DNA from 4 places in the Lysinibacillus sp. NPDC094177 genome. Region 2 is predicted to be linked to each of the others. Evidence: riboswitches for the same ligand, from Rfam matches in the RefSeq annotation. Region 2 holds a riboswitch; each other region holds the start of a gene.
The links. A riboswitch is a leader RNA that binds a small molecule or an ion and turns the genes downstream of it on or off. The one in region 2 is predicted to bind S-adenosylmethionine.

Region 1 (7,982 bases), on a different contig from region 2:
TTTTTTCTCATCATCGGTTACCCAAATAACACTATAAGCTTGTACAAAATGGGATGTAGCAGCCATTTGTGCAGTAGCAATTAATTCTTCAATAATTTCCTTTGAAATCGGATTTCCATCGTAAATACGAACCGAAGAGTGGTTACGTAATAATTCTTTAACCATCTATAAAATCTCCCTTTCCCCTTTATATATATCAAGAGCATATCACGCTTCTTCTTCAAAATCGAACTTTTTAGATGTTGAAATTATATTTGAATAATTTACAAATGCATAAAATTTCTCGTAAAACAAATTATTTCGTTAGTTATAGATTAAAAATTCTAAATAGTTTAAAATTGTGTATGCGACGGTTTATTTGGTTGGATTTTTAATAATTGGATGACTATACCAGAATGATTGAACCAAGTAATCTAGTTGAATAAAATAAAGTGGGATGGAGGAATAAGGGATGGCAGAAAAGTTGGCGAAAAAGCTACGTAATGAACAGCTACGGAGCAAGGTTGTAACAGCAGAAGAAGCAGCATCTTGGATTAAGGATGGTATGGTACTTGGGATGAGCGGGTTTACACGTGCGGGTGATGTTAAAGTGGTACCTCTCGCACTAGTGGAGAAAGCTAAAAAAGAGAACTTCCAAGTAGATGTATATACAGGTGCATCACTTGGCCCAGAAGTTGACCAATACTTAGCTGAAGCTGGCGTTATTCGTAAACGTGGACCTTTCCAAGCAGATGCCGGTATTCGTAACAAAATCAACAGTGGTGAAATCACATTCGTTGATGCGCATCTATCACATAATGCGGAACTAGTACGTCAAGGTATTATTGGTCCTATTGATTTTGCGATTATTGAAGCGGCTGCTATAACAGAAGACGGCTTACTAATTCCTACAACTTCAGTTGGTAACTCTCCGATTTTTGTGCAAGAGGCAGACCAAGTAATCATTGAGTTGAACGTAGCTCAGCTTGATGCATTAGAAGGTGTGCATGATATTTTCGTACCAGGACCACAGGGAGAACGGGATCCAATTCCATTACAAGATGTATCCGATCGGCTGGGCACACCTGGTATACCACTAGATTTAGATAAAGTAAAAGGTATTGTCATTTCAGATATTTTAGATGCACCATCAACGATCGTTCCTGCGGATGAAGAAACAGATATTATGGCTAATCATTTATTAAATTTCTTACGTGAAGAAATTAAAGTAGGGCGTTTAACAACAAGCTTAAGACCAATTCAATCAGGTGTAGGCTCAGTAGCAAATGCCGTTTTATTAGGTTTTAAAGATTCTGAGTTTGAGAACTTAGAAGTATATTCAGAAGTACTGCAAGACGCGGTATTCGAATTAATTGATGCAGGAAAGGTAAACTTTGCATCTGCAACTTCTATTACTCTTTCCGAGGAAGTTGGAAACAGAGTTTATGGTAATTTTGAAAAATATGCAGATAAACTAGTATTACGTCCACAGGAAATTTCTAACCAACCAGAAATTATTCGCCGACTCGGACTAATTTCTGTTAATACAGCGCTTGAAGTAGATATTTACGGGAATGTGAATTCTACGCATGTTTCTGGCACAAAAATGATGAATGGAATCGGCGGTTCTGGAGACTTTGCACGTAATGCGCGATTAGGTATTTTCGTCACAAAATCTTATGCGAAAGGCGGAAATATTTCTAGTATAGTTCCAATGGTATCGCATGTAGACCATACAGAGCATGATGTAGACGTAATTGTAACAGAGCAGGGAGTAGCAGACTTACGTGGGCTTGCTCCAAAAGAACGGGTTGGGCTCATTATCGATAACTGTGCACATCCGGAATATCGTGAGCAATTATGGAAGTATTTTAACGATGCCAATGAAGCAACAGGTGGACACCATACGCCTCACAATCTAGAAAAAGCGCTATCATGGCATGTGAATTACGCAAAAAATGGTACGATGAAGAACCCTGCTTTATCGAAATAATAAAGTTGTAAAAGCCTTGAAGGTCAGTTGATTTGTTCCTTCAAGGCTTTTAATTGTTAATAATGTAATCTCGAATGCTTAGGAGCTCTACGAAGTAATCGGGTAACACCTTGAACTGAACTGCTCAGCTATCCAAAGAAAACCCTAGCTTCTTCTTACAATAATCCAATCCATTTCCAATACGTTGCGGAGAATAGAAGGACTAGGATGTATCCAATAATCGTTAATGGAATACCGGATTTTAAGAAATCCTTTGTTGTAAAGGCTCCTGTACCATAGGCAAGCATATTTTGTGGTGCACTAATAGGTAAGAGGAAGCCAAAGCTAATAACGAATTGTTGCACGATAACGAAACCAACCTGATCAACATTAGTCGTTAATGTTGAGGCTAAAACGATAAATACTGGTACAAGCGCAGATGCTAGGCTTGTTGCACTTGCAAAACCTAAATGAATAAGAATATTAAATAAAGTAACAAGCGCGATTGTTGCAAGAATTGGCATAGAATCTAAACCGAGTGAACCGAATACTTTATCAGATAACCACGATGCACCTTTAGTATTAAGTAAAACCGTTCCTAGCATAATTCCTACTGCAAAGACAATAATTGTCCCCCAAGGAATATGCGGTTCAACTTGCTTCCACGAATAGACTCCGATTTTTGGCATTAATAAAATAGCAATTGCAACGATTGTGACGGTTGTTGTATCGAATGGGTGAAGTTTGCCCTCAGTAGCCCAGAAAAATAATAAAACTACCGATGTTATGATTAAACGAATTTCTGGAGCTTTTAATGGACCAAGTTCCGCAAGCTGTTTTTTGATTACTTCTCTACCGCCTTCAATATTACTTGTTTCAGGCTTAATTAGTGTAATCATAATGAAAAATAGAGCTACTGACATGATGATTGAGAAGGGGGCAGCGTAAAGTAACCAAGAACCCCAAGAAATATCAACACCAAATTGTTCTTTAATAAAATTTAAAGCGACCATATTTTGAGCTGCTGCCGTTTTAATACCGATATTCCAAATGGAGACAGCTTGCACAGAGGTAATGACAAGTAAAGCAGCAAGTCGACTATCACGTGGTAACCCAAATGCTGCTACCATTCCGAGTAGTATTGGGACAACTGCGCCTGCACGTGCAGTAGCAGAAGGGACAAAGAATGCGAGTGCAATAGATACTAAAATAGCACCGAATACAATGGCTTTCGTTTTTGTCCCTACTAGTGAAAGTATCCATAGTGCAAGACGTTTATGTAAATTCGTAATTTGCATGGCTGCCGCTAGGAAAAGAGCTGCGGCTACTAGTGCAACTGCAGAATTACTAAATCCACTTAATGCTAATTTTAGTGCATCCGATGTTCCTAGCTCTCTTGCTGGATCTTCCATTGACGGAGCCAACCCTAGTAAAATTGTAACGAGGGCAATAATCATGGCCGAGCTAACGGGATAGGAGACAGCTTCTGTAACCCAAAGAATGACTGCGAAAGCTAAGATAGCTAAAGCCCGTTGTCCAGCTTCAGGTAAATCGCCGTTATTAGGTAAAAAAATAATGATGATTAGTGAAGCGAAGGCTAATCCAATCCAGAGCGGCTTCAAATTACGTTTCGGTTTTGCTTGTTCAGAAGTAGACATACTTTTTCATCCTTTCTATAAATGTGGATATTATTTCCTATAACATCGGCTAGTAAAATGCTTTATTAAGAAAGTAATTTGTTTATTTATTGTAAAGAAAATTTACATATGAAATACTCTCAATTTATAGAGATAACGGGCAATTACGAGAAAAAATGTGGTCATAGAACAGACGAAAATTTCCAAAAGATATTATTTTTTCTTTTTAAATGCAGAGGTTACTTTAGGCTCAGTTCCCTGTATTAATCGTTTAATATTTTCGAGATGCAAAATGAGCGCTATGCCAAAAAGTAGTAAGGCTATAATCGTTGGGCCAACTCCAGGAATCCATAAATATGTGGCAGTACAAAAAACAAGGTAGAATTCAAGTACACCAACAATTAAATAGTTCGTAGCGAAAGATAAAATAACAAATAAAATGAGTGCAAATAAGCCAATTTTCCAATCAACCGCAAGTAATATCCCGATGATTGAAGCAGTTCCTTTGCCACCATTGAAGGCCATATAAAATGGGAAATTATGACCTAGAATGACACCAGCAGCTACGATATAGGTAAAGAGCCAAACTTGTACTTCTGTTAATTGTGTTGTATCTGCTAGATAGACATGAGCACCGATAATAGCTGCAACGCCTTTACCGATATCGATAAGTGCAACTAATATACCGTATTTCCATCCAAGGGAAAGTGTTGCATTAGAGGCACCTGCATTGCCAAAACCAGACTTTTTTAGATCTACCCCGGATAAAAATTGAGCAACTTTAGAACCATGAATACAGCCAATAAAATAACCAGCAAGAAGAAAAATGATAACGGCCTTTATCATAGAAGTCCTCCTTTCTAAATAAATAGGTTCATCACCAAAAGATATGGGTGGAATTTGTTTAAATCTATACCATTTATATAATTTGATTGGAGGCTGGACGCCCCTAGGAAAGCGCCCAGTAGGAACAGAAATCAACCCCACGTTTTGGTGATAAACTATTAAATATTAAAATAGTGTATGCGTTTGTATTACATAAAAAAGCAGACAGAAGTTTCGGAAAAAATAAAATTTTAGTGTTGACAGAGAAAAAGTCTATGTTTTATACTGTGTAACAACGATGGAAATTGAATCTCATACTCTTATCAAGAGCGGCGGAGGGATAGGCCCTATGATGCCCGGCAACCAGTAAGTGACGAACTTACTAAGGTGCTAATTCCTACAGATTCTTACTTGGATCTGGCAGATAAGGGGAGGAAAACTTGCAACCGCAACCCTCTTCTTAGCTGAAGAGGGTTTTTGTTTTCTACTGAAAAAATCCTCCTCATCTCCGGTACCATCGTAAAAAAATAACCATTTGGAGGTATACAATGACAAATTTTAAACCAGAAACATTGCTGTTACACGGTGGGCAAGAGCCAGACCCGGTAACAGGATCTCGTACAGTACCCGTATATCGCTCAACGGCATTCGTTTTTAAAGACACTGCTCATGCGCAACGTCTTTTTGCCTTAGAGGAAGCTGGCAATATTTACACGCGCATTACAAACCCAACTGTAGATGTTTTTGAAAAGCGCGTTGCTTTATTAGAGGGCGGTACAGCAGCAGTAGCACTTTCATCTGGTGCAGCAGCAATCGCATTTTCCATTTTAAATCTTGCAGGTGCAGGGGATGAAATTGTTGCAGCTAGCTCTTTATACGGAGGTACTTATAATTTATTCGCCAACACACTACCAAACTACGGTATTAAAACGATTTTCGTAGACGAAACAAATCCAGAAAATTTCCGAGCAGCTATTACTGATAAAACAAAGGCCGTGTTCGCTGAAATTTACGGGAATCCAAGTTTAAAGGTACTAGATATTGAAAAGGTAGCAAATATAGCACATGAAAACGGCTTGCCATTAATTATTGATAGCACATTTGCTTCGCCATATGGCTCTACACCAATTGACTTCGGTGCTGATATCGTCGTTCATTCCGCAACAAAATGGATTGGTGGTCATGGTACAACTTTAGGTGGAGTTGTAGTAGATGCAGGGAAGTTTGATTGGACTCGTGGACGTTTCCCAGGCTTTACCGAACCAGATGCTTCTTATCACGGTTTGCGTTATGGTATTGACACAGCAGCAGCTGCATTTGCTACAAAACTGCGTGTACAATTACTACGCGACTTTGGACCAACATTAAGTGCAGATGCAGCATTTAATTTATTACAAGGTTTAGAAACGCTTCATTTGCGTATTCCTAAACATAATGAAAATGCACTAGCAGTGGCTGAATATTTACGAAACCACCCATCTGTGGAATATGTAAATTACAATGGCTTAGAAGATTTCCCTACTCATGATTTAGCAAAAAAATATTTAAGAAATGGCTTCGGTTCAGTGCTTACATTCGGTATTAAAGGTGGACGTGAAGCAGGACGTAAATTAATCGATAGTGTGAAATTATTCTCGCACGTAGCAAATGTAGGGGATGCCAAATCGTTAATTATTCATCCAGCATCTACTACACATCAGCAACTATCAGCTGAGGAGCTAATCCAAACTGGCGTAACCGAATCGCTCATTCGCTTATCCATCGGTCTAGAGGCAGTAGAGGACATTATTGCAGATTTAGAACAAGCTATTGAACAAGTAACAGCTTCACAACAACAAGTAGAAGCATAATAAATAAAAAACATTGGTTAATGTTGTAGCGTTTACGTATTTTCCCATTCGATAGGCCTCATTTGGTAATGCGTAAAACGTTGCTGCATCATCCACTCGCCTCATTTGGTGAGAGTAAGGAAATTGTTTAAAATTAATACCTAGTAATTTTATAAGTATTATTGACTTACTTAAATCCTTGTTTTATACTAGGGATTAAGAAAAGTGTTCGAAAGGCTACCAACCTAGAACCAATTTATAGACTAATTTAGTTTTCAAAAGTGCTCCCCCACTTTTGAATATATAAAGAGGAGTAGTTGCTCAGCCAGTAATTACTCTTATCTACAAAAACTGATGATAAGGAGTGTTTTAAATGGGAAATGTTTATAGTGCGCAAAACATAGCATCTTATCTTATTTATGAATTAAATGAAGGTCATGTATTTGTGAACAACATGTCCATTCAAAACATACTTGCGTCAGTTGAGCGTAAATGGCAAGAGATCTTTGGACATTCTACGTTTAAGGAAATCGTTTATGCCAAAGAGGAAGGTTATACAGTAAAAGAAGTTTTCGAAGCTTATGAAAGCTATGGAGCAAATCATATTCCTCTACCTGCGACAGAGTATTACTTAAAATACGGTACATTCCAATTAGTTGAACGTACGTATGCAATACCAAATTTTACGCAAGAGGAAATAGGATTGGTGCAACAAGCTTTAACTCAATATCGTTATAAATTGCTAGCCAAAGCTAGCTAATTATCCCTCATATAATCGGGCTCATTCTCTGCTGCTACAGGGAATGAGCTTTTTAAATTAGATGATGAACATATACAGAAAAAATTTTTATTAATATATTTTAAAAGAACAATTTTTATGAATGTCTTTACATACATATATAATAGAAGAAAGGCATTTATTTTTGGTATATCACCAAAAGTTGTGGATGACATTTGTTAAAAATTTATGCCATATATAAGTTGATCTTCGTTCTGACTGGGCGACTCCTTGGGGCTCAGCGATAGAGGAACGAAGGCTAATACCATCACATCCTTCGTGACCAACATCCTGTTGGCTCAAGCGGATCATCGAACGCCCTCAGTCAAAACGGAAATTAACCATAGATGATCCATATTTTTTTATTAAGAATCGTCAATATTTGTTCAATTATTATAGATCAAGTGAAAAATCATATATTAAAAGGGATGAAAACGATTTCTTTTGCACTTCTAGAGGAAACAAATGTCCATCCTAGAAAGATTTTTCTTGTGCAATGTATGTATATACGTTACAATTTTCTTTAAGTTGAATTTTGAATTATTTGAATTTGTTTGTTTCGCAGACTTTGTATCTTTATTCAGAATATTTTTGTAGCGAGAGTGAAACAACATGACTAAATATCTGATTGAAAACGAAGTGTTAGAGACACGGCAAGTTGACCTGCTTTGTAAAGTCGGCGCACAATTCAAAATCTGTACGAATTAAGCTGAGACGAAATAAATATAATGAAACTGCGGAATGTAAGTTGGAGGGAATAACAACAATGGCAACTATAAAGGCAGCTATATTAGGATTTGGAACGGTAGGTCAAGGAATTTACCATATATTAAATGAAAAGCGTGAAGAGCTTAAAAATAAATTAGGAATTGAGCTAGAAGTAGCAAAAATTTTAGTTACAGATGCTAGCCGTGAACGTGTACCAGGCACAGCACATTTAATGACAACTAGTATGGATGAAG
Region 2 (7,982 bases):
ATGGACAATGTATGCAGTTGTACTTTGATATGATACTGATAAAATTAACATCGTCATGCCCTCCTTTACTTAAGATTGTTATAGTGTTCTTGAAGATTATCACACTTTAGAAATATTTGTCAACCAACTTACTGTTATTTTTTAGGTTTTTCAGGAAATAATTAACGCTTTAAAGTAACGAATTGCTAAATTTACAATCTAGAAACAAGAAGTAAATCCAGAAATTTAGAATTAAATACTACGATTTCAGCGGATGTTTGGACACCTGCTGAAAAGTTCTGGAAGGCCCTAGCGAACAAAGCCAGTTCGATAGGGTCCAAATCGATTTATCGGAACAATCTTGAGATTTATCGGAACAAATTTTTGATTTATCGGAACAATTCCACGATTTATAGGAACAAGTTCAAGATTTATCGGAACAATTCTGTGATTTGTCGCATAACTTTAATTTATTGCTCAACTTTTTTAATTTATCGCCCAACTTTCTAAATTTATCGCCCAACTTTCTAAATTTATCAACCAACTTTCTAAATTTATCACCTAACTTTAATTTATCGCCCACTTCACAAAAAAAACAAAGAACCGCTAACCGTTGCGAGCCAGAAAAGGGAGTTGAGTACAAGCGGCAGCCTGTAATCTAACTAGTCTTTCCCCTCTCGAATAGCAAATATAGAGATTTTTGCTCACTATAACATCTATCGGTGTACTAGTAATATGCCAATGCCACAAACTCCGTCCTTAGCAAGTTGAATATAAGAGACACTAACACTAAGCTGAAATGTCGTTTACTGTTTTGAATTTTACGGTGTGCTTTCTAAGCCCCCAGCCCTATAACAATTACAACAACAATAATTATTTAGTAATTTATTATTTAGTAATTAATTATTAATTAGTAGTGACGGGTTTTCCCCTCATGGATTTTCCGTCAACGGATTAACCGTTATCGGATTTTCAGTCAACGGTGTAATTAGTGTTTGAATCCTAATAATTATGCCTCCTTGTTAGTTATATACATATTAAGAGATGATATAGGGACATTAACTACGGCGTATTTTGGCAGAAATTATAAGAATCTTAATCGGCGATATAATAAAATAATATTCAAGAAGTCAAAATAAACTATAGAACGAAAACATTTGAACCAAAGTTGGTAAAACAGTATAAGCTATAATGTTTGAGATCTCTTTGATATTTTTGAACTGAAACATATCTAAAATAATTATCACGTGATACACTTTTCCATATAGACATTTTAATAAGGAGTCTTTACGTTGAAATCATTTTTAGCTGTTGGGATTGGCGGATTTTTGGGTGCCATCTGTCGATATAGCCTCGGTTTAGCACTTTCAAATAACGGTAGTTTTCCATTTGCGACACTTTGCATAAACTTAATCGGCTGCTTTTGTTTAGCATGGCTATTTACTACGTTTACAAAGCGTACGCCTGTTATTTTAGGAATTGGGACCGGCTTTTTTGGAGCCTTTACGACCTTTTCGACTTTTTCTTTAGAAACGCTATTACTTTTGCAGGATAGTAAGTGGCTACAAGCTGTTCTTTATATTTTAATGAGTGTTTTTGGCGGTTTAGCTTGTGCATGGCTAGGATTTAAGCTAGCAAAGGGGCGCATCGTATGATAGTTGTTGGTATCGGTGGATTTTTGGGTGCACTAACGAGATTTTATCTAGGTAAATTGATTGTCCATACATACCCATGGGCAACATTTTTGATCAATATAACGGGTTCTTTTGCCCTTGGCTTTCTATTTGCATTACATCCAAGTGATTGGATATGGCATTTTATAGGGCTTGGTTTTTTAGGAGCTTATACGACTTTTTCAACATTCGGTTTTGAATGTTTGACGCTTTTGGAGCGGAAAAAATGGAGACAAGCGATTATTTATATATGCACTACAGTTTTATTCGGTTTACTTTTCGCGGCACTTGGCTTTTTCCTTGTGTAGCAGCATTTTAAGAAGCTAGAGGTGATTTTTTGACACAGCCATCCATTGAACAATTACAAGCACTCGAAGCTGAAATTGAACAAACACTTTATACTTTAATCGACCTAGAACTCGAAGAAAACTTTCCAGAAATGAATACACGCTTTGCACAATTGCTTGCAAAGGTTCAAGCAGCTCAATTAATTGATTATAAGCTTGATGTCCTCGTTGATCCTCAAGCATTTGCAACAGAAACTTGTATTCTACTGCAAAGTTTAATAGAGACAAAGAATAGACCACATAAAAGGCAACGCCTTCTAACACATCGTATGATTTTAAAAATATGGCTACGTAAAAATCAACGCTTTATGACTGAATTTTTACCTCAAATGTTTTAGGCTTTTTTTCAGAAGATCGCGCTCTTTGGTAAAATAAATTCCTTTTTGAAAAGCTTCAATAGATTGGTCAAAGTAGTATTGTATTTAGGGGCTTCCTTTGAAAAAAGGAGTCCTTTCGTTATGTAGCTAAAGGAGCAACATTCTACATAAAAGAGTTTCAGGGTTCAACGGTAGTTCCTCCAAGCTCTAATCAAATCGTAAATGATTCACTATGATCAATTACATGTGCAATGACTTCATCACCAGGTTTTCGAAGCCATTCATCGACCAACTCTTCATCTGTATCTAAATCCGTATCATTTTTAGGTAAAAAGCAAATCTTCTTTTTAAATACTCGTCCATCTTTTTTAACAATTTCAAAAGTAATATAATTTAATATAGTATGGAAAAACTACTGTTCTTCGGTAACAATAACTTTCAATAAATCTCGGGTTTTTCTTACTTCCAATATGCAACTAATCATTATTTAACCTCCTTCTTCTACTTGTTAAAGCGATGCTGATGAAGTTACGGCTAACTCTACATTCACACACATGAGTAATAATTACTCGCTCCATTTTTTCATTAAATATTTCTGCTTTGTAGCTATTCTCAAAGTGAACCACCCTCTATTAACTCAACTAACAACCTGTCCGTTCTGCAATACTTCAAGATCTATTCCTCAATCTGTGATTTCAAGCTCCAAGAAGAGTATTTTTTCTGAATTTTATCAATTTTTGTTCAATTATAAACAAAAGTTGATTTTTAAATTTTTACAGCTAATGGTATGTTAATAACATACCCGGGGAAAAAGTAAAGGAGAATGATTATGAAAACAAAAAGATTAATAATGACAATTATTTTCACATTACTATTAGTCCCTATTAGTTTTACTCACACTGTTGAAGCAACATACGAACCTAGTCAACAGGAAATTGATCAATTAGCAAAGGAACTAGAATTCATGTTTGAAGAAGCTGCATATAAAAATAGTAATGGTGACTTTGTTGACTTTAATTTTAAATTATTAAAAGAAAAATACGGTTCTGATGATCAAGTTATACTTGAATTAGAAGAACTTGTTAAACCTAATTCTTCAGTAATCCAAGCAAGAACTGCTGCAGTTGATCGTTGTATAGAAAGGAAAATTAAGGCGGCTTATCAAGAATATTTTAGTGTTACAGCAATGGTTACAATTGTTAACTATATAAAAGAAAAGAATTATAAAAGTGCTGCTGAGAGAATACTTAAAGCCGGAGTAAGGGGTAATATCGTTGGAATAACGGCTTAAATAACATATTGGCTAGTTACTTGTATCTATGAGGAAGAAGGCTGGTTTTAAAAAGGAGCTTCAGTGAAAAAAATTACATTTTATTTAATATTTTTCTTAATTGCATTTTGTATATTGTTAATTACAAACTACTTTATTTTTGGAGATTGGTTGATTATTGATAAATTATTTCACAGTTTTATACTTACTATAATATTAATGTTTTTCGATTGGGCATTTGATAAACCTAGAAAAACAAAATAGTAATTTAAAAACTAAAAAAGATAATACAAGTATTTGATAATTTTTCATTAATTATCAAAACACACCCTAAGTATTGTCTAGCTACAGCTCTCTAACAAAAACTCACATTTCATCAAAAGGTGCCAGTATGGATCAAATTAATACTTCCGAAGCACCAAAACATTTTCCAATAATATGTAAATTAGTAATTGTATAATTCAGTTTTTCATTTGAGGTGACTTATATGGAGTTTATCAGAAAACACATATATATTATTCATTTCATATTACTATTTATAACTTTACCGGTCTGGGATTATTTCAGACATGGTAGTTGGAATTTTCGTTATAACTTTTTCTTTTCCATATGGGTTGTAATTGTTTTTACGTTTTTTAATTCACTATTCAGTTTTAAAAAAAATGAAAACAAAAAGGAGAAAAAAGAATGAAGAATCTTCTAACTAAAGTAATAGCGTCTCTACTTGTATTCTCTTTAGTAATATCAGCCTTTTCACCAACAACATTGGCGAAAAACAAAAAGGCAAACACAGAAGTTGATGAACAGCAAGTACAAGAATTAGCTGAAGCACTTGAATTTGTATTTGAACAAGCGATAGTGATGAATGAATTTGGACAAGCTGTAGGTCTGGATTTTGACAAAATTGAAGGAAAGTATGGTATAAGTCCCGATTTAGAAAAAGCTATTGATGAAAATGAAGTTGTAACCAAAACTCGAACAGCTGCAGTGGACCGTTGTTTAAGTAACAAAATAAAAAATTATTTCACTGCTGAAGATTTTCTTCCTACAGCTGTTATTAATTCTGTAATAGCTTTAATTCTGGAGAAAAATTACACTTCCGCTGCGTTAAAAATAATTAAAGCTGGTGAAATGACCCTCTCCATTCTCCACCAATACGCTCAAATCTCAATACCCATAATTTAGCACTTTACTCTTTGGTCGCCTTAACGCTGACTTTTCCGAGAGTTTTTTATACTTTGATTAAAAATATGTTGCAAATATTGATTTTTTATTTTATTCTAATATTATTGTGAAAAAAATATAATATTTTTGCTTCTTATCAAGAGAGATGGAGGGACTGGCCCGATGATATCTCGGCAGCGGAACTTAGTGATTTAAGTTACTGTGCCAAATCCAGCAAGCAATGGCTTGATAGATAAGAGGAGCGTTTTATAGATATAAGGCCTCTTCTTGTTGTTTCAAGATGAGGTCTTTTTTATGTAAAAAAATGGGCTAAGGACGTGTCCCTTTTTAATTTTTGGAGGTAGAACAATGAAGAATGAGAATCCATGGGCACTGATCCCATTTGTTGTTTTTTTGATTTTATTTATTGGCTCAGGGGTTATTACAGGTGATTTTTATGCCTTTCCTGTCATTGTAGCCATTGCCATTTCGGGCGCTGTGGCTCTGGCGATGAATCGAAAAGAATCGTTTTCGCGAAAGGTTGATATTTTTTGCAAAGGCGCAGGAAATTTAAATGTCATGCTGATGGTTGTTATTTTTCTCTTGGCTGGGGCCTTTTCAGAGGTAGCAAAAGGTATGGGGGCAGTGGACTCCACTGTTAACTTTGCTTTGTCGGTCATTCCGGAAAACCTGCTTGTCGTAGGCTTGTTCATCATTGCCTGCTTTATCTCCCTATCAATGGGTACATCGGTAGGAACAATTGTTGCACTGGCGCCAATTGGAGTTGGGATAAGCGAGCATACAGAGTTTTCCATGGCTTTAGTAATGGCGGCGATTGTTGGAGGTTCGATGTTTGGCGATAATTTATCCTTTATTTCAGATACAACAATTACTGCCGTTCGTTCACAAGGCGCACAAATGAAGGATAAATTTAAGGTGAATTTTTGGATTGTGTTACCGGCAGCTATTGTAACGAGCATTATTTTAGGGTTAATCACAATGGGTGAAACGACAGCACAAGTAGAGCATTTAAGCTATAGTTGGGTAAAAATTGTTCCCTATGTGTTAGTTATTATCTTTGCGTTAGTTGGAATGAATGTTTTCCTTGTTCTAGCATTTGGGATTGTTCTCGCCGGGGCTGTTGGTTTAGCAGATGGTAGCTATCATTTAATGAGCCTTTTGCAAAAGATTGGCGAAGGAATGTCAGGCATGTATGAAATGGCATTTCTTGCGATATTAATAGCTGGAATGGTGGAGATTATTAAGTTTAACGGAGGAATTGACTTTCTGCTTCACCTTGCGACACGAAGAATAAAATCGAAAAAGGGTGCTGAATTTGGGATTGCCGGCCTTGTGGGCCTAACTAATTTATCTACAGCCAATAATACGATTGCTATTTTAATTGCTGGTCCACTTGCAAAAAATATTGCTGAACAGTATGAGATTGAGCCAAGAAAGTCCGCAAGTATATTAGATATTTTCTCTTGTACGATTCAAGGCCTTCTACCATACGGAGCCCAATTCCTAGCAGCCGCAAGCGTAGCTGGAATATCGCCAGTGAGCATGCTGCAATACTCTTTCTATCCAATCCTTATAGGAATCTGCGGGAGCATCGCGATCCTTATCGGATACCCGGCAAAAAAGAAAGCCTGAATTTCACCACTATCAATTATACCTCGGCATAATTGCGTCTGGAATAGGCTTTGTGCTTAGGCTAACATCCCATGCAAACTACTTTCCGATTCAGGTGATATCCGCCGTCATTTTACATTGAAATATTCCAATCGTTTTGAAAAAATAATTAAAACGATTGGTTTTTTTATTGGCTGTTTTCTTATAGATTGTTGCTGTTAATACATAAAGACCAAGTTCATTCTACGCATTTAGTAGATGAACTTGGTCTTTAGTAAATCCTTCTTTAGTTTAATAAGAACAGAGACGCTAATTAAACAATCGCGCCCGAACGTTGAAAATGATTAAACAGTTCTGTTCCCCTTATAATAAGGTAAAGCATTTCTGAAAACTATAGATCCCATAAACCATCTTTTAATAATCTCCCCTACTTATACCTACTTAATATTTCTTCTGGAATATGACAATAATCATTTGGACATCTAGCTAACCTATCTTGATGTTCTTCTGCACTTCTTATATAGTTTGTAAGAGGTAATACTTCAACAACAATAAGGTCGTAATCATTTCTCTCACAAAGAAACGCCTTTGCCTCTTCTAAGTGTTCAGGATTTTCACTATATACTCCTGTTCTGTATTTCTCGCCAACATCCTGTCCTTGTTTATTCAAACTGTATGGGTCAATGATTTCAAATAAATACCCCATTAATTCCCTGATTGTTACAACTGTCGGATCAAATCCTGTTTTTACACATTCGGCATACCCATCATAATCACCCTCAAGTGTATGACTTGTTCCATTAGCTCTTCCTGCTTCTGTAAACTTAACCCCAGGTAAAGTTTTTATAAAAGCTTGTACTCCCCATAAACATCCACCTGCAAAATATACTACTTCCATATTGACTCTCCTCTTTGTTTAAAAAAATTCATTCCAAGTAAATTGGAGGAAAAAAATGTAATTACTAAGTCTACTACACATTAAAATAATGACAAATTTTATTATTCCACATTATGACCCGATTGTTGAACACAAATTAAACAATGCTCTTCAACAAACTTGCACCGTTAGTACAATAATAAAAAAGAGCTGTCTAAGCAGCTCAACGTTCATCGAGTAAAGCACCAAGTTATTTCAATAACTGCAATCTTATAACATCTTGTTTATCTTTGAATTTTATTTTGATTTTATATTCATCCTCTTTATATGTTTCGTTATTAACAGTACCAACTAAAAATGAAATAACGTTCCCTTTAATTTTTGTTACCATATCTCCAACATTACCTGTAATTAGCCCATCTCTACCTTCAAACTTAATGTCAATATTATGTAAATCCCCCTGCGATAGTTCTAAATCTTTCAATTCGATTTCAACCCAATTTACTTTTTTTTATCATACAATTCAGGATTGTAAATATACTTTACATCCCAATGTTCTCCCTCACCATAGAAGATAACCTCATCTGCAATATCAGTTTGTTTGGTTGATGAACAAGCTGTCAAACTAATTATAAGAAAAATACCAAACAACACTCTCAGCTTCATTTTCAAACCACCTCTTTAGTAATTAGTAACCTACGCATAAAATCATTTCTACGTTCA
Region 3 (7,982 bases), on a different contig from region 2:
TACAGCTATTGGTAGGTATAACAAAGTTATGACAGGTTCACCAAACTTAATAAATGCTGCAGATGATGCTTTTGTTATTGGTAATGGTACAAGCCCAACTAGTAGAAGTAATGCTTTTCGTGTAAAGTTTAATGGTGCTGCTTATGGGTTATCTGCATTTAACTCAACAGGTGCGGACTATGCAGAATACTTTGAATGGAAAGATGGTAACCCACGTAACCATGATAGAGTAGGGTACGTTGTAACTCTTGATAAGGGCGGAATACGTAAAGCCACAGCAAAAGATAACTATTTTCTAGGCATTGTCTCTGCTAATCCTTCAATCATTGGTAACTCGCATCAAGATGAATGGGCAGGTAAGTATATCACTGATGAGTGGGGACGTATTAAATATGACTGGGTTAAATTAGAAATACCTGCAGTAGATGATGAAGATAGTGCAACAATGGAAATAAAAGACTGTTATGTACCGTTAATCAATCCTAACTATAATCCTGATGAAACGTATAAACCACGTGAAGAACGTCCTGAGTGGTCACCAGTTGGTATAACAGGACAATTGTTAGTACGTGACGATGGTACACTATTCTCTAACAACTTCGCTAAAGTAGGCAAATTAGATGGTGAGTTAACTTTATCAGAAGAGCCTACAAATATGCGTGTTATGGAACGTGTTGCTAGTAATATAGTAAGAGTATTTATTAAATAATCGTTCCATATTGAAACAAGTACATTGTAACCTCGAGTGTAGGGGTATTTGACTTACAGTGGTGTAAAGTTTTTAGCTGGAGATTATGATCCACCTACAAAATCTAATTATATTTTATTTTCGTGAAACTTTTATTCTCTCAAAGCGTATGTAAAGGTAATTTTATTTTAGGAGGAAAAGAAATGTTTACTGAAAATATGACATATTGGGATATGAATAGAATTTTGCTGGATATAGAACATGAACGAAATTTAAAAGTAGTTGATCTAGTAGAAAAACATGAGTTGAGTAAACAAGATATTGAGTTATTTTTAGATGCATATCTTAATGAGTTTAAATTAGACGAAGGAGATTTAAACAATATAAATAAAGTTGCTCCAGATATTTTTGATCTTTCTTCAATTTTACAACATATGAGGACTAATGAGTGATAGTTCCATATTGTTAAATCCGAAACTGAAAAGTAAAGGGGGTGATTATAGAATGAATATAAATGCTCGATATCCTGACATCAGAAAAACAATTAACTATGTATTGTTGATAGTCCTAGTTGTTGCATTACTTGTTTTTATTATTTCCTTTCGGAACTTAGGGGGTTCTGTTTTTGAATGGGTTCCAATGGTGACAAAGTCATTATCTAACGGAAATACAACTGTAGGTTATCCATATACAGTAAATACAGAGGTAGTTAATTCTAATTGGTGGCATCAGTCACTAATCGGAAGTTTATGTGTAATGCTTTTTTCAATGGGGAGTTTGTGGATACTTAATAAAAATAAATTTTAATAGTGTAATGGTTCCATATTGTTCAGTAAGCGCTACTCACATCGGGTAGCGTATTTTTATTAAAAAAGTAGTGTTCAAACGAATCACTATAAAATAAAGACAATCAAGAGTGACAACTTGAACAAATCACTAGAAAATTTATCCCAGTAAAAGCTTCCATAAATTATAACTTTCTGTATAATAAAAATGTGTATAATTACCTATGAAAAGGAGATTTTAATTTATGTGGGGTTGGCAACTTATTCCAAACGGACTAGGCGGGTTTAATTTAATTCGTGGTGGTTCAGCATTTATTGGTGGTATTTTGGGTGTGGGCGCTGTTGTTCTTGTTTTGGGGGCTTTGATATCGCACTTTTTAGATTCCATTTACAAAGACTATGGTGGTGTAATTTGCATTGTATTCATAGCTACTTCTATTTTATATTTTATTCAACAGCTAATTCAAAAATCCAACGAAGCAACCAAGTTATCTTACTTTCTTAACTTTATAGTTGCTCCAATCTTTGTTATTTATTTGATTGCTGCTCTCTTATATATGATTCCTGACCAAGCCGAATACGACTTCGGTTTTATTGGAAACATTTTATTATTACTAGTTATTGTGGGGTCCCCAGTCATAGCTTATTTTGGAGGGACGATTATCACCTACATCATTACGATTATTGCAAGGGCTATTCCTATAAAGTTTAACAGTAATTCTAATGCTTAAAGCAAATAAAAGATTTTAAAAATAGACACTTAAAAAGTGTCTAGAGAGGGCTACTTGCCTTCTTTTTTATTTGTAAATGCTATACACTTCTTTTTTTCAGAAGTATGAGTTACAATGAAAATTACATAGACTTAATAAGAAGCGTAAAGATAAATAACTAAACTGTAATTCCTCTTAAAACATAATGACATGCATGATTAATAACGAAATATTCTATGTATTATTGATATTCTTAATTGTTCATGTTACAATTCTATTTAATTAAATAATCTTATCATGAGAAGTTGAGGGATTTGGCCCGATGACGCTTCAGCAACCTCTAACAAAAGTTAGAAAGGTGCTAATTCCAGCAAAGGATTTGTCCTTTGAGAGATAAGAGTGAACGTGGAAAAATCCTTCTCATTCTATCTCATATGGAATGAGGGGGATTTTTTAATTTTATCGTTTGATATTTGAGCTTTGCGCAGGGCCCGTGCATTGATCTTAAGGCACTAATTGATTCTAACAGAGAAAAATTATTGAGAGGGGAATGCAAGATGCCAATTAATATTCCGAAAAACTTACCAGCTGGAGAACATTTACGTGAGGAAAAAATCTTCGTAATGGAAGAGGATAGAGCAAAAACCCAACAAATTCGTCCGTTAAATATATTAATTTTAAATTTGATGCCTGAAAAAGAAAAAACAGAGCTACAATTACTTCGTTTATTAGGTAACACACCGTTACAAGTTAATATTACGTTTTTAAATACAGCTACGCATGAATCGAAAAATGTCAGTAAATCACATTTACAGTTATTTTACACGACCTTCAATCAAATCCGTCATCGCCGCTATGATGGCATGATTATTACAGGTGCACCAGTTGAAAAAATGGCGTTCGAAGATGTGAACTACTGGCAGGAAATTTCAGAAATAATGGATTGGTCTAAGCAAAACGTAACATCGGTTCTACATATATGTTGGGGTGCACAGGCAGCATTATACCATCATTACGGCATTGGGAAAATTGAGCTTTCTGCTAAATGCTCAGGTGTATATTCTCATGTTATTACGGATTTAACAGTGGATTTAGTACGTGGCTTTAGTGATTTATTTACAGCCCCACATTCACGTTACACATCTGTATCAATCGACGAAGTACGCAACCACCCTGATTTACGATTACTATCTTATTCAGAAGATGCTGGTGTTTTCATTGTGCAATCTAAGGACAATAAAAACATTATGATTACCGGCCATCTTGAATACGATGCGACAACTTTAGCAGATGAATATAGTCGTGACGTTGCGAAAGGATTAGATATTGAAGTACCAGTGAATTACTTCCCACATGATAATCCAGCAAATGAACCGATTAATTCGTGGCGTGCCCATACACATTTATTATTCTCGAATTGGTTGAACTACTATGTATACCAAGAAACACCATACGAATGGGATTTCGTTGATGAGATTGAATATCATATTTAACACTGTAGCAATTAAAAAAATGATGACCTTGATATTTCAGGGTCATCATTTTTAACATTATGCTGTTTAATTTTCAGATGAATTTTTATTTCTATCACTGCTTGGAGTATTACCAGTATCGCTATAATTCTGTGTTGTATTGCTGCTACTATCACTTTGCGGAAGATTTTCGATATTGTTACTACTTGCAATTTGAGTAGTGTTTCCAGCATTGTTATTACTATTATTCTGCATAGAATTTTCGTCATTGCTGCTATTTTCATTTTGAGCACAATTATCGTAATTACTAGTACTTTCATTTTGAGTGGCACTTCCGGCATTGCTACTACTTTCATTTTGAGCACAATTATCGGTATTACTATTACTTTTTTGTGTAGTATTCCCGTCATTGTTGCTACTATCACTTTGAGTAGAATTATCGTTATTACTAGTACTTTCATTTTGAGTGGCACTTCCGGCATTGCTACTATTTTCATTTTGAGCACAATTATCAGTATTACTATTACTTTTTTGTGTAGCATTCCCGGGATTGCTATTACTATCACTTTGAGTAGAATTATCGTTATTACTAGTACTTTCATTTTGAGTGGCACTTCCGGCATTACTGCTATTAGCACTCTGTGTAGAATCACCGTTATTATTTTCACTTTGTGTAGCATTTCCGGCATTGCTACTGTTATCACTCTGCGAAGAATTCCCGTTATTACTTCCATTTTCATTCTGTGTACTACAATTACTTTGTGTGTTATTTCCTTGATTACCGTTAATTTTGCGAATTTTCGCGACGAGTAGTAAAACTAATGGTAATAAAATCGCGAAAATAAAGGAAAAAATAGGCCAGGTTTCTCTATTGTAAATATCTGAATGAATGATACTAGGATGAACAATTTGTGAAAGTCCAAGGATAATCATTCCAAATGGGAAAATAAGGGGTCGATGATTGTTAATTTTACATATTTGTGCGATGCCGATGACCCCAGCGTAAAAAAACATAAAGGTTTTAATATAAATTGATATTATCCACATTGCTGCCATAATAACTTCAATACGCTGCAAAAAATTCCCGATTGAAATTCTTTGAGCTAATGAATAGCTGGGAAATGTCCTAGAAGCAGTATTTGCCGGACCTAGGACAAGGATTGCCAGTGTAATGATAGCAATTAAGACAATCCCTCCAAGAATTGTGCCAATGTAAAAACCTTTTTGTGCTGATTCATGGATGTTAACATTAGAAGGAAAAATCATTAATAATATGACAAGTGGGAATGAAAAAATACTTATTAATCGAATAATACTAAAGAATAAAGATTTTACTGGTGCTTCCATTATTGGCTGTAGATTTTCAATATGGACGGATGGTGAGATACAAACTACAAATAAAATAAAAATTAAAATAAACATTGCGAATAGTATTTCTGCAGAACGGGCAAAAACTTCAATCCCTAGAAATGCTGCATAAATAATGATAATACTGAATAGAAAAGCAAAGGCCATCATAGGTGTTTCTGGCATAATTGCTGTTTTCATGAAAATGCCAATGAAATATAATAATTCACCAGCAGAAATAAAGGATAGAATAATAAAGCCAATCGAAGTTATTTTTCCAAAAAAGCGACCTAATATCTTTTCATTAGCCTCTACAAATGTAAGGGTAGGTGTCCGTTTTCCTAGAGTAACGAAAAGCTTTATTAAGAGTAAACTTATAACGACACTAATAATCGCTGCAATCCAGGCATCTTGTTTTGCTTCACTTGTTACACTAGCAGGGCTAATTAAAATAGCTGTCCCAATTGAAGAGAGAAGGGTAATGATCATAAATTGTCTTGAGCTAATTATTTCTTTCTCCAAATGAACACTACCCCTTTTTCTTAAAAGTTCCTTATTATTTTGTCAGGGAGACAATTAAGTCTTTAATAGTTGAAAAAATAAATGTAAGCAAGTCTAGAGGGATCGGAATGTTGATTCTTATAATCCAACGCCGCTCAATAAAAAAGTCCAAAAAATAACAATCGTTTTCGTTTCTTTATTATTAAAAATTTTAGAATCATTCGTTTGATTTTTTTTTCGCTATGCTGTTAACTTTCTGGAGAATCTTTATTTTTATCACTGTTTGGAATATTGCCGGTATCGCTATCATTCTGTGAAGTATTTTCACTATAACTGTTACCTTCACTTTGTGTGGTATTTTCGCTATTGCTACTACTTGCACTCTGTGAGGTATTTTCGTTATTGTTATTACTTGCACTTTGTGAGGCATTTTCGCTATTATTGCTGTTTGTATTCTGTGAAGCATTTTCGCTATTACTGCTACTTGCATTCTGTGAAATATTTTCGTTATTACTGCTACTTGCATTCTGTGAAATATTTGCGTTATTACTACTACTTGCACACTGTGAAGTATTTTCGTCATTATTGCTGTTTGTATTCTGTGAAGCATTTTCGCTATTATTGCTGCTAGCATTCTGTGAAGCATTTTCGTTATTGTTTCTGCTTGGACTTTGTGAAGCAATTTCGTTATTACTGCTACTTGCATTCTGAGAAGCATTTTCGTTATTACTATTACTTACATTCTGTGAAGCAATTTCGTTATTACTGCTGCTTGCATTTTGTGTAGAATTTTCGTTATTGTTATTACTTGCACATTGTGAGGTATTTTCGCTATTATTGCTGCTGGCATTCTGTAAAGCATTTTCATTATTACCATTACTTGCACTTTGTGAAGCATTTTCGTTATTACCATTACTTGCATTCTGAGAAGCATTTTCGCTATTACTGTTACTTGCACTTTGTGAAGCATTTTCACTATTACTGCTGTTTGCATTCTGTGAAGAATTATCGTTATTACTATTACTTGCATTCTGTGAAGCATTTCCTTGACTCCCATTGATTTTGCGAATCTTCGCGACAAGTAATAAAACTAATGGTAATAAAATCATGAAAACGAAGGAATACATAGGCCAAGTTTCTCTATTGTAAATATCTGAATGAATGATATTAGGATGAACAATTTGTGAAAGTCCAAGGCTAATCATGCCGAGTGGAAAAATGAGCGGTCGATGATTTTTAATTTTGAATACTTGTCCGATACCGATAACCGCAGCATAAAAATACATAAAAGTTCTAATATAAATTGATATAATCCACATGGCTGCCATTATAACTTCAATACGCTGCAAAAAATTCCCGATTGAAATTCTTTGAGCTAATGAATAGCTTGGAAATGTCCTAGAAGCAGTATTTGCCGGACCTAGGACAAGGATACACAGTGTAATGATTGTAATTAAGACAATCCCTCCAAAAATTGTGCCAATATAAAAACCCTTTTGCGCAGATTTTTGGACGTTAACTGCGGAAGGGAAAATCGTTAATAATACGGCAAGCGGGAATGAAAAAAGACTTATAAATCGAATCATACCAAAGAATAATGATTTTTTTGATGTTTCCATTATTGGCTGTAAATTTTCAATATGGATGGATGGTGAAATACAAGCTACAAAGAAAATAAAAATTAAAATAAATATTGGACATAGTATTTCTGCAGAACGGGCAAAAATTTCAATTCCTAGATATGCAGCATAAATAATGATAATACTGAACAGAAAAGCAAAGGCCATCGTAGGTGTTTCAGGCATAATTGATGTTTTCATGAAAATTCCAATGATGTATAATAATTCACCAGAAGAAAGTAAGCAGATAATAATAAAGCCAATCGCAGTTAATTTTCCGAAAAAACGACCTAATATCTTTTCATTAGCCTCTACAAAAGTAAGGGTAGATGTTCTTTTTCCAAAAGCAACGAAAAGCTTTATTACGGGCAAACTTAAGACGACACCAATGATCGCTGCAATCCATGCATCTTGCTTTGCTTCGCTTGTTAAACTTGCTGGGATAATTAAAATGGTTGTACCAATTGAAAAGAGGAAGGTAATGATCATAAATTGTCTTGAACTAATTATTTCTTTTTCCATATGAACGATACCCCTTCTTTCTAGACATAAAGTTCCATATTATTTTGTCAGGGAGACAATTAAATCTTTAATTGGTGAAAAAATAAAGGTAATCAAGTCTAGAGGGCTCGGAATTTTGATTCTTATAATGCAACGCCGATCAATAAAAAAATTGAAAAAATAAAAATCGTTTTCTTTTCTTTGTAAAATTTTGGAATCATTCGTATGATTCTTTTTTTTGAATTAAATATTTATAACCCCTGACAGTATTTTTTAACTGATTAATCGTAGTCGAGTTAATAAAGCTCTACGAGGGAACAACACTAGTGAGTCTTTTTGATCCTTAGAATTAATGGGCC
Region 4 (7,982 bases), on a different contig from region 2:
AGACATTGAAAGCTATGCAAGAGACATTATCTTTGCGAGAGTTTCCTATGATTAATGAAGATATTTTAACGCAAGAAGTTTACTTAATGTGTTTATATGGCAATGAGGATGTGGAGAAAAAGTATATTTCAAAATTCCCTCATTTATTATTTAAAAGGTGGCACCCTTACATTACAAACGTTTTGCAACATGATGTTTCCAAATCTATTGCTGTTCAGGCTGTACTAGATTATTTTAACTTGAACCCTGGGGAAGCTTTTGCTTTTGGTGATGGAGATAATGATATCGACATGCTGGAGCAGGTTGGCTTTGGTATTGCGATGGGCAATGGTAGTGAAGCATTAAAAAATGTTGCTGATTATGTAACGAAAAAATCAACTGAGAATGGTATTGATTATGCTCTTCGTGAGCTACAAATAATTTAACTCCTTTCAGCAGATGTCTTTTGACCGAAAGCAAAGCGACAGGTACAGATGTCTTTTGACCGAAAGCAAAGCGACAGGTACAAATATTTTTTGTACCGAAAGCGAAGCGACAGGTACAGATGTCTTTTGACCGAAAGCAAAGCGACAGGTACAGATGTCTTTTGACCGAAAGCGAAGCGACAGGTACAGATGTTTTATGTAACGTAAGTGAAACGGCAGTTACAGAAGTCTCCCACTTCAATAGGTGGTGAGATGAATGTGGTTTTAAGTCACTTTTCAGCGGGTGTCCAAACAACCCCTGAAATAGAGGAACTCAGTCTAAGAACGCCACGTCCTGTGGCGACGACTGAGTGACCAACATCATGCTGTTGCTGTCGCTTCGTTGCACTACGCTTTCGCGCAAAAGACATCTGTTGCTGTCGCTGCGTTAGCACTACGCTTTCGCACAAAAAACATTTGCAGGCCTAAGCACAAAGCCGATTCCGGACGCAATTATGCCGAGGCATAATTGATTGGAGAAAACTGTATTAAATACATAACACTCATAATGTTGTTTCCATTGAGTTATTATAAAGCTAACTATTAAAAATTATTACGTTTTAGGTGGGATGGAATTATGGCGCATCATGTGCAATCTCTTATTGAACATTACGGATATTTTGGCATCATTCTTATCCTAGTTGGAGGGATTGTTGGGCTACCACTTCCAGATGAGATATTTTTAACATATGTAGGGTATAGTGTTTATCGCGAAACTCTAGCACATATCCCAGCTTTAATCAGCGCTATCGTAGGTGCGGCAGGGGGAATTACCCTGAGCTACTATATAGGTTATAAATTCGGGCTTCCTTTATTGCAAAAATACGGTTCGAAAATCCATATTACTGAACAGAAAATTGATTTTACTAAAAAGTTATTTGCGAAAATAGGTCCAGGATTATTATTAATAGGATATTTTATTCCTGGTGTGCGTCATCTAACAGCATATATTGCGGCTATTAATAATTATCCTTATAAAAAATTTGCTTTCTTTGCATATACGGGAGCAACTATATGGACATTTACTTTTATTACCTTAGGAACGATACTTGGAGAGAAATGGCGTTATGTTGGGTTATATGTATCCCGTTACAGTGTTTATCTTATAGTATTGTTCATATTAATAATGTTGATCGTTTATTTTGTTTTCAAAAGAAGGAATACAGCGAAATAAATTATTTTCATGAAGAAAGGTCTGATTCTATATTTATTGAATCAGACCTTTTGCTATATTAAGGTAATATTGCGAATGAACGGACAGGGAATCCAGACGCTTTTTCAGGCTTTGGCACAATATTGAATATAGCGGCCCCTTTTGGAGGTAGTTTATCCAAATTTGTCATAAGCTCAATTTGGTAAGTATCCTTCTCTAGCACAAAATATTCACCGTCTAACTTACCGTTTTTACGAAAATCTGCTGCTGAATCCGTGTCAAAAGTTTCGTGGCCAATAGCACTTACTTTTCGTTCGTTGAATAAAAATTGTAACGCTTCTAATCCCCAGCCCGGAATATGATTATTACCATCAGCGTCCTTATTGCTGAAAGACTCTTTATCTGGCCAACGTTTACTCCAATCGGTACGCAGCGCAACAAAGGTATCTGCTTCAATTTCTCCATATTCAGCTTCAAAGTCAAGAATATCTTGAATACTTAACGTGTAGTCGTTATTAATTTCGGCTTCCTTCGATTTATCAATAACGATTAGTGGTAGCACTAGTTCTTTTAGCTCCAATTCTTCTAAATAGCGTGTATCTCGCACAAAATGAATAGGTGGGTCGATATGTGTTCCGTATTGCCCAGGGAAAGTGAATTGTTGTGCAAAGAAGCCATCGTCATGCGAAAATAATGTTTCAAATTTTGCATCGTCAAACATAAAGAAATGAGGAGAATTTGGACCAAATGTATGTGTTAAATCGACCCATTCTTTCGATTTCAATAGTTGAATTGCTCGTAAAAGTTCGTTTGTCATAATAGTTCCCTGCTTTCTTTTAATTTTTTTGAATGCAACAATAAAAAAGAGTCCTCCTTGAAGAAGAGGACTCTTGTGCAATGCAACATAAGTAAGTCTTCTCATCTTCAAGGCTGAATTTTGCCAATTGGAATTAGCACCATACCTATAGGCTGGTTGCTGAGACTTCATAGGGCCAATCCCTCCGTCTCTCTTGATAAGAAAAAATAATATAAGAATTTTCAGAAATAACAATTACAAATACTTTAGCATATTTATTTATAGTTTACAAGTTCGATAGGGATACAAGGTTAAAATTCATAAAGATGCTAAAGGCAAAAAAAGTGGCCCTCTTCAAAGGACCAACTCTTCACCAACCCAAAATTAATGTTAGTTTACAACAGCTACTTTCAGTAAATGTTATACGAAATCCATCTGGTGTATAGGTAGTTTCGTATTTTATAGTAATGCCTGTTGACGCAATTAACTTTTCAACTTCTGTTTTCTTTGATTGTTGTGCCGCGTCCATAAGATCATGTGCAAATTGCTCTGATTCATCAATTTTATCCGTAAGTAATTGTGCTTGCTGCATAATATCCTTGATCCGTTTCGCGGAAGTCTTCAATTTCTTTGTATTGACGATTGGAAATGGACTTCTATTCGTTGGGTTTGTCGGCATTGCTAGATGGCTAGAAGGGTGTTGAATTGTTGGCTGATTTGCCATTACCCATGCCGGATAATAATTAGGATAGACAAAATACGGATAAGGATTGTAATACAACTAAATTCCTCCTATCCTATGCTGATACCTTATATTATGTACAACAAAGCCATTTGTTGCTGCCGCTACGCTTTCGCACAGAAAAGCCATTTGTTGCTGCCGCTTCGCTTTCGCACAGAAAAGCCATTTGTTGCTGCCGCTTCGCTCCAGGGTCTCAACTATGACTAATCCCTGAGGAGGTACCCGTTGATAAAAATTGAAATTGTTCCGATAAAACGAGAAAAGATTCCGATAAAATGAGATTTTGTTCCGATAAATCTTCAAAGTTTGTTTCTATCAAAGAGTAACCATAGAAATGTAGTAGCTGCAGCAATCATCACCATGCCGAATCCGTATATAGGAGTATGAGCTAATGATTGATGACGAATGATGAATCCTCCGATGTATGACCCTAGAAAAATGCCAATGTTAAAAGCTGAAATGTTTAATGCTGAAGCCATTGAAATAGCTGATGGTATATACTTTTCTGAAAGCTGAACGGCATAAAGCTGTAATCCTGGCACATTCATAAACATAAATAGCCCCATCATAAAGACCATCAATAATCCAATGATTGATGATTCCAAAAAGAAGCCGATGCCGAGTACTGCCAATGCTAAGCCGATAAAGATAATAAAAATAGAACGTAAAGGGTTATTATTCGCAAAACGACCACCTAATGTATTACCGATGGCAACACAAATACCATATACAACTAAGATCACGACAATTGCCTTTGGTGAGTAGCCCATATACTGCTCTAAAATAGGAGAAACATAGGTGTATACAACGAATGCGCCACCATACCCAATTGCAGTAATAAAGAGGATTAATAACATTCGAATATTCCCTAATACTTTACCAATATCTCGAATGGATATTGGATTACCTTTCGATAAGTGACTTGGCACGAGCAGGGCATTACTAATTAATCCAATGATGCCTATGAGAACAATGAAAATGAACGACATTCGCCAATCAGTTACTTGTCCAATAAAAGTTCCTAGCGGGACACCAGTGACAGTTGCTAATGTTAGCCCTGTAAACATAAAAGCTATTGCACTTGCTCGTTTATTAGGTGCCACAACATCTGCAGCGATAACAGAGGCAATAGACATAAACACGCCATGTGCTAATGCTGAAATAATACGGCCGGCAATTAGTAATGAGAATGAGGGTGCTAGAGCTGCAAGTAAATTCCCGATAATAAAAAGTACCATGACGAGCAATAACACATTTTTGCGACTAAGGCGCGATGTTAATGCTGTTAAAAGTGGTGCACCAATAGTTACACCTAGTGCATATATGGATACGGTTAAGCCCGCAGTACTTAATGTTATATCAAAATCTTTTGTAATTAATGGAAGTAATCCGACGCTTATAAATTCTGTAGAGCCGATACCAAATGCACTGATGGCAAGTGCGAGTAATGTTAGTTTGGCATTCGGCACTTTTGTATCTTTCATTCTAATAATATCTCCTTTGATTTTTTGTATAGTGTATAGTAATATTCATACATACCAAAAAGTTCGTAGGGTACTTTTAGTTACTTTTGAATATTACAGGGGGTTTACAATGAAAAAAGTTTATAATATTGGTGTTGAAGCCACTCTTGAAGTCATTGGGGGCAAATGGAAACCTATTATTCTTTGTCATCTTAACCACCATGGTCAGATTCGTACGAATGAATTTCGCCGATTGATTCCAGGCATTTCGCAAAAAATGCTAACAAGCCAATTGCGTGAATTAGAGCAGTCTGGATTAATTAATCGCAAGGTGTTCAATCAAGTACCGCCGAAAGTTGAATATTCGTTAACACCTTATGGTCAAGAAATGGACCCTGTGCTGAACATCCTTTGCACTTGGGGTGAAAAACATATCGAAAAGCTACAAGATAAAGGTGAAGATGTACTGTTAATGCAACGTGATGAAGATATCGCGATGATGCATACATCTTAAATAGATTGGTAAGAGACTGTCACGAGAAGAAAATTAGACAGTCTCTTTTACGTTTACATAGCTATCGTTTACATGACAAAGTCAAACACATCTGGGTTTGGTCCAACACGTTGTTCTAGATTCATAGCGTTAATGATCGCCATCTCTTCATCAGTTAGGGTGAAATCAAAAATATCAGCGTTTTGAATCATACGTTCTTTACGCACAGATTTTGGAATTGTGACGATACCATTTTGAATATCCCAGCGTAAGATCACTTGAGCATTTGATTTCTCGTATTTTTCAGCTATTGTTGAAATAGTTTCATTATCGAGGAGTCCACCTTGCATTAATGGTGCCCAAGCTTCCATTTGTATATTGTGCTCTTCGCAGAACGAACGTACCTCAGTTTGTTGCAATCGTGGATGTAGTTCTACTTGGTTAATAACTGGTGTGATACGAGCTATTTTAAGAAGATCCTGTAAGTGCGAAACTTGGAAGTTACATATCCCAATAGCTTTAATTTTCCCTTGCTCGTATAAATCTTCGAGTGCTCTCCAAGCTTCAGCAAATTTATTTTTACCTGGCCAATGAATGAGATATAGGTCTAAATAATCTAGCCCTAATTTTTCTAAGCTGTCCTCGTATGCTGCAATTGTCTCTTCATAGCTCAAGCCATCGTTCCATACTTTTGATGTAATAAATAAATCCTCACGTTTTAACCCAGTAGTTGCTAGTGCCTGACTAATACCTCACCAACCCCTGTTTCATTACCATAAATAGCAGCAGTATCGATACTACGGTAACCAACCTCAATCGCATTTTTCACCATTTCTGCTGTAACATCATTCGGTACTTGAAATACGCCTAGACCCATACCAGGCATTTGTAAGCCGTTATTTAATGTAATTTTATCTTGTAAATGATTAATCATTTTTCTGTCCTCCAATTTTCACTTGTGCTTTGTTGCTTTCTTATTATGCTTCCGTGCTATTGCAAAAAAAAGTACGCACTTTTTGGTTTCATAGAAACGTGGAGGTTACTTTTGTGAGATATCAATGGTTCACTGTAAGAAATTTTTATTAATTTACATGGTTCGGTCCTCTGAGTACGTTACAATTAGTGGTAGAAATCTTCGAAAAGGGTTGGTGAGCGTATGGTAACAACAAAAAACTTGGCAAATCACTTAGAAGTGACCGAAATAAAGATGTTCGAATCAAGGCTTAATGCAATTAAGGAAATTCAGAACAATGCAATGGGAGTGGAGGTTGGTAAATTTGATGGCGCCTATGCTTTCGCAATTAAGAACATTCCCGGTCCCTCTTACAATGTGGTAAAGGGCGATAGTTTTAGTTCGGAGAATACTATAGAAAAAATCCTTAGCTTTTATAGAGCAAGAGAAATACCAGCTCGTTTTGATTTAGCTCCACAATACGCAAATGCTACTTCACTACAAAAATTACATAACGCCGGCCTTTATCAGAGTGATTTTCATGCAACATTATATTGTGAGCTAAATGAAGAGATGGTAGGGAAAATAAAGGATTCGCCCATTAAGATAAGACAAATGAATGAAGCCGAATTTGATCGTTACGGAAATATCTACGTTGAGGGTTTTGGACAGAAGTAAAATAAAACGGTTACCAGAAGGTGGAAGGGTATTTGCTGCTTGAAATAGAATAAGTAATTGATGCTTTTATCTTCATTCAGCAAAAATGTTTTCTGTAGCGAAAGCAAAGCGACAGTAACAATGATTATTTGTGCGAAAGCGAAGCGACAGCAACAATTACACCAAGGCGAAATTGATTTAAAGGAGATGGATAGATGAATCGTTTAAATTTAATTACATTGGGTGTAAAAGATATGGTGGAGTCTCTTAGATTTTATAGAGAGGGTCTGGGGTTTGAAGTAATTGTTTATGGTGAGGAAACCAATCCAGATGTTATTTTCTTTAATAATGGAGGAACAAAAATCTCACTGTTTCCGATTGACCGTTTAGTAAAAGATATAAACGAGGCAAATCCACCTGCTATCTGCAATGACTTTAATGGGATTACGCTTGCTTATAACGGAAAGTCGAAAGAAGAAGTTGATCAAGTGTTTGATTTGGCTAAAAAGGCGGGGGCGAAAATTGTCAAAAAGCCAGAAACTGTATTCTGGGGTGGCTATAGTGGTTATTTCCAAGATCCAAATGGCTACTATTGGGAAGTTGCTTATGGGGACATGTGGCAGTTTGATGATAATGATATGTTGATTATTACAAATAGCTGAAAAGAGAGACGTATTTGGGGGTTCCAAATACGTTTTTTTATGGTTAGCTTGGTTTATCGACGGATTTTTAAAGATATCGCCCAACTTTTAAAAGTTATCACCCAACTTTTTGATTTTATCACCCAACTTTTAAAATTTATCGCCTAACTTTTTAATTTTATCGACATACCCCTAGCCTTAGATGTGATTTATTCAATGACTCTCTCACTTTACAGACAACGATTGAGTACAAATCTATGAAATCGTATAATACAGAATAACATTTATTTCTAAAATCTAGTTTAGATTGGGAGGATTACCATTGTATCGCATATTGTACATAGAAGATGAAAAAGAGATTGGCCAATGGGTGACAAAGGATTTAACAGAAAGAGGATATGAGGTTACATGGCTTGAATCGGGTGAAGAGGTCGATCAGCACATAGCCTCTAAGGATATTGCTATATTGGATGTCATGCTTCCAGGCTTGGATGGCTTTTCGATTGGCAAAAGAATTAAGCGGGAAAATAAAGAAATCCCGATTTTAATGTTGTCAGCACGAACTGCTGTAGAGGATAAAATAGAGGGGCTTAACTTCGCGGATGATTATTTAACAAAGCC

Region 1: it holds a riboswitch for S-adenosylmethionine, as region 2 does, so the genes downstream of both, ACQKNC_RS19285 (O-acetylhomoserine aminocarboxypropyltransferase/cysteine synthase family protein) here and ACQKNC_RS00080 (Na+/H+ antiporter NhaC family protein) in region 2, are expected to answer to the same signal.
Region 3: it holds a riboswitch for S-adenosylmethionine, as region 2 does, so the genes downstream of both, metA (homoserine O-acetyltransferase MetA) here and ACQKNC_RS00080 (Na+/H+ antiporter NhaC family protein) in region 2, are expected to answer to the same signal.
Region 4: it holds a riboswitch for S-adenosylmethionine, as region 2 does, so the genes downstream of both, ACQKNC_RS12470 (cyclase family protein) here and ACQKNC_RS00080 (Na+/H+ antiporter NhaC family protein) in region 2, are expected to answer to the same signal.

Annotation. Positions count from the first base shown of each region.
Region 1 covers NZ_JBNNTW010000015.1:70,787-78,768, reverse strand. The annotation lists gene chrR (class II chromate reductase ChrR) at 1-165, opposite strand, end outside; gene ACQKNC_RS19300 (acetyl-CoA hydrolase/transferase family protein) at 452-1,972, shown strand; gene ACQKNC_RS19295 (DASS family sodium-coupled anion symporter) at 2,128-3,609, opposite strand; gene ACQKNC_RS19290 (glycerol-3-phosphate acyltransferase) at 3,802-4,434, opposite strand; SAM riboswitch class I at 4,731-4,844, shown strand; gene ACQKNC_RS19285 (O-acetylhomoserine aminocarboxypropyltransferase/cysteine synthase family protein) at 4,962-6,263, shown strand; gene ACQKNC_RS19280 (hypothetical protein) at 6,616-7,002, shown strand; gene ACQKNC_RS19275 (homoserine dehydrogenase) at 7,787-7,982, shown strand, end outside.
Region 2 covers NZ_JBNNTW010000001.1:14,501-22,482, forward strand. The annotation lists gene crcB (fluoride efflux transporter CrcB) at 1,272-1,634, shown strand; gene crcB (fluoride efflux transporter CrcB) at 1,631-1,960, shown strand; gene ACQKNC_RS00065 (hypothetical protein) at 1,990-2,337, shown strand; gene ACQKNC_RS00070 (hypothetical protein) at 3,146-3,607, shown strand; gene ACQKNC_RS00075 (hypothetical protein) at 4,274-4,771, shown strand; SAM riboswitch class I at 4,902-5,010, shown strand; gene ACQKNC_RS00080 (Na+/H+ antiporter NhaC family protein) at 5,120-6,403, shown strand; gene ACQKNC_RS00085 (peptide-methionine (S)-S-oxide reductase) at 6,810-7,280, opposite strand; gene ACQKNC_RS00090 (hypothetical protein) at 7,510-7,743, opposite strand; gene ACQKNC_RS00095 (hypothetical protein) at 7,761-7,925, opposite strand.
Region 3 covers NZ_JBNNTW010000005.1:157,073-165,054, reverse strand. The annotation lists gene ACQKNC_RS10605 (peptidase G2 autoproteolytic cleavage domain-containing protein) at 29-709, shown strand; gene ACQKNC_RS10600 (hypothetical protein) at 892-1,140, shown strand; gene ACQKNC_RS10595 (hypothetical protein) at 1,193-1,495, shown strand; gene ACQKNC_RS10590 (hypothetical protein) at 1,719-2,204, shown strand; SAM riboswitch class I at 2,473-2,583, shown strand; gene metA (homoserine O-acetyltransferase MetA) at 2,741-3,676, shown strand; gene ACQKNC_RS10580 (endospore germination permease) at 3,743-5,524, opposite strand; gene ACQKNC_RS10575 (endospore germination permease) at 5,752-7,644, opposite strand; partial or broken gene ACQKNC_RS10570 (spore germination protein) at 7,841-7,982, opposite strand, start outside.
Region 4 covers NZ_JBNNTW010000006.1:158,175-166,156, reverse strand. The annotation lists gene ACQKNC_RS12480 (Cof-type HAD-IIB family hydrolase) at 1-425, shown strand, start outside; gene ACQKNC_RS12475 (DedA family protein) at 1,042-1,638, shown strand; gene ACQKNC_RS12470 (cyclase family protein) at 1,697-2,434, opposite strand; SAM riboswitch class I at 2,533-2,637, opposite strand; gene ACQKNC_RS12465 (hypothetical protein) at 2,784-3,194, opposite strand; gene ACQKNC_RS12460 (MFS transporter) at 3,455-4,639, opposite strand; gene ACQKNC_RS12455 (winged helix-turn-helix transcriptional regulator) at 4,749-5,132, shown strand; partial or broken gene ACQKNC_RS12450 (aldo/keto reductase) at 5,201-6,045, opposite strand; gene ACQKNC_RS12445 (GNAT family acetyltransferase) at 6,268-6,741, shown strand; gene ACQKNC_RS12440 (VOC family protein) at 6,936-7,382, shown strand; gene ACQKNC_RS12435 (response regulator transcription factor) at 7,684-7,982, shown strand, end outside.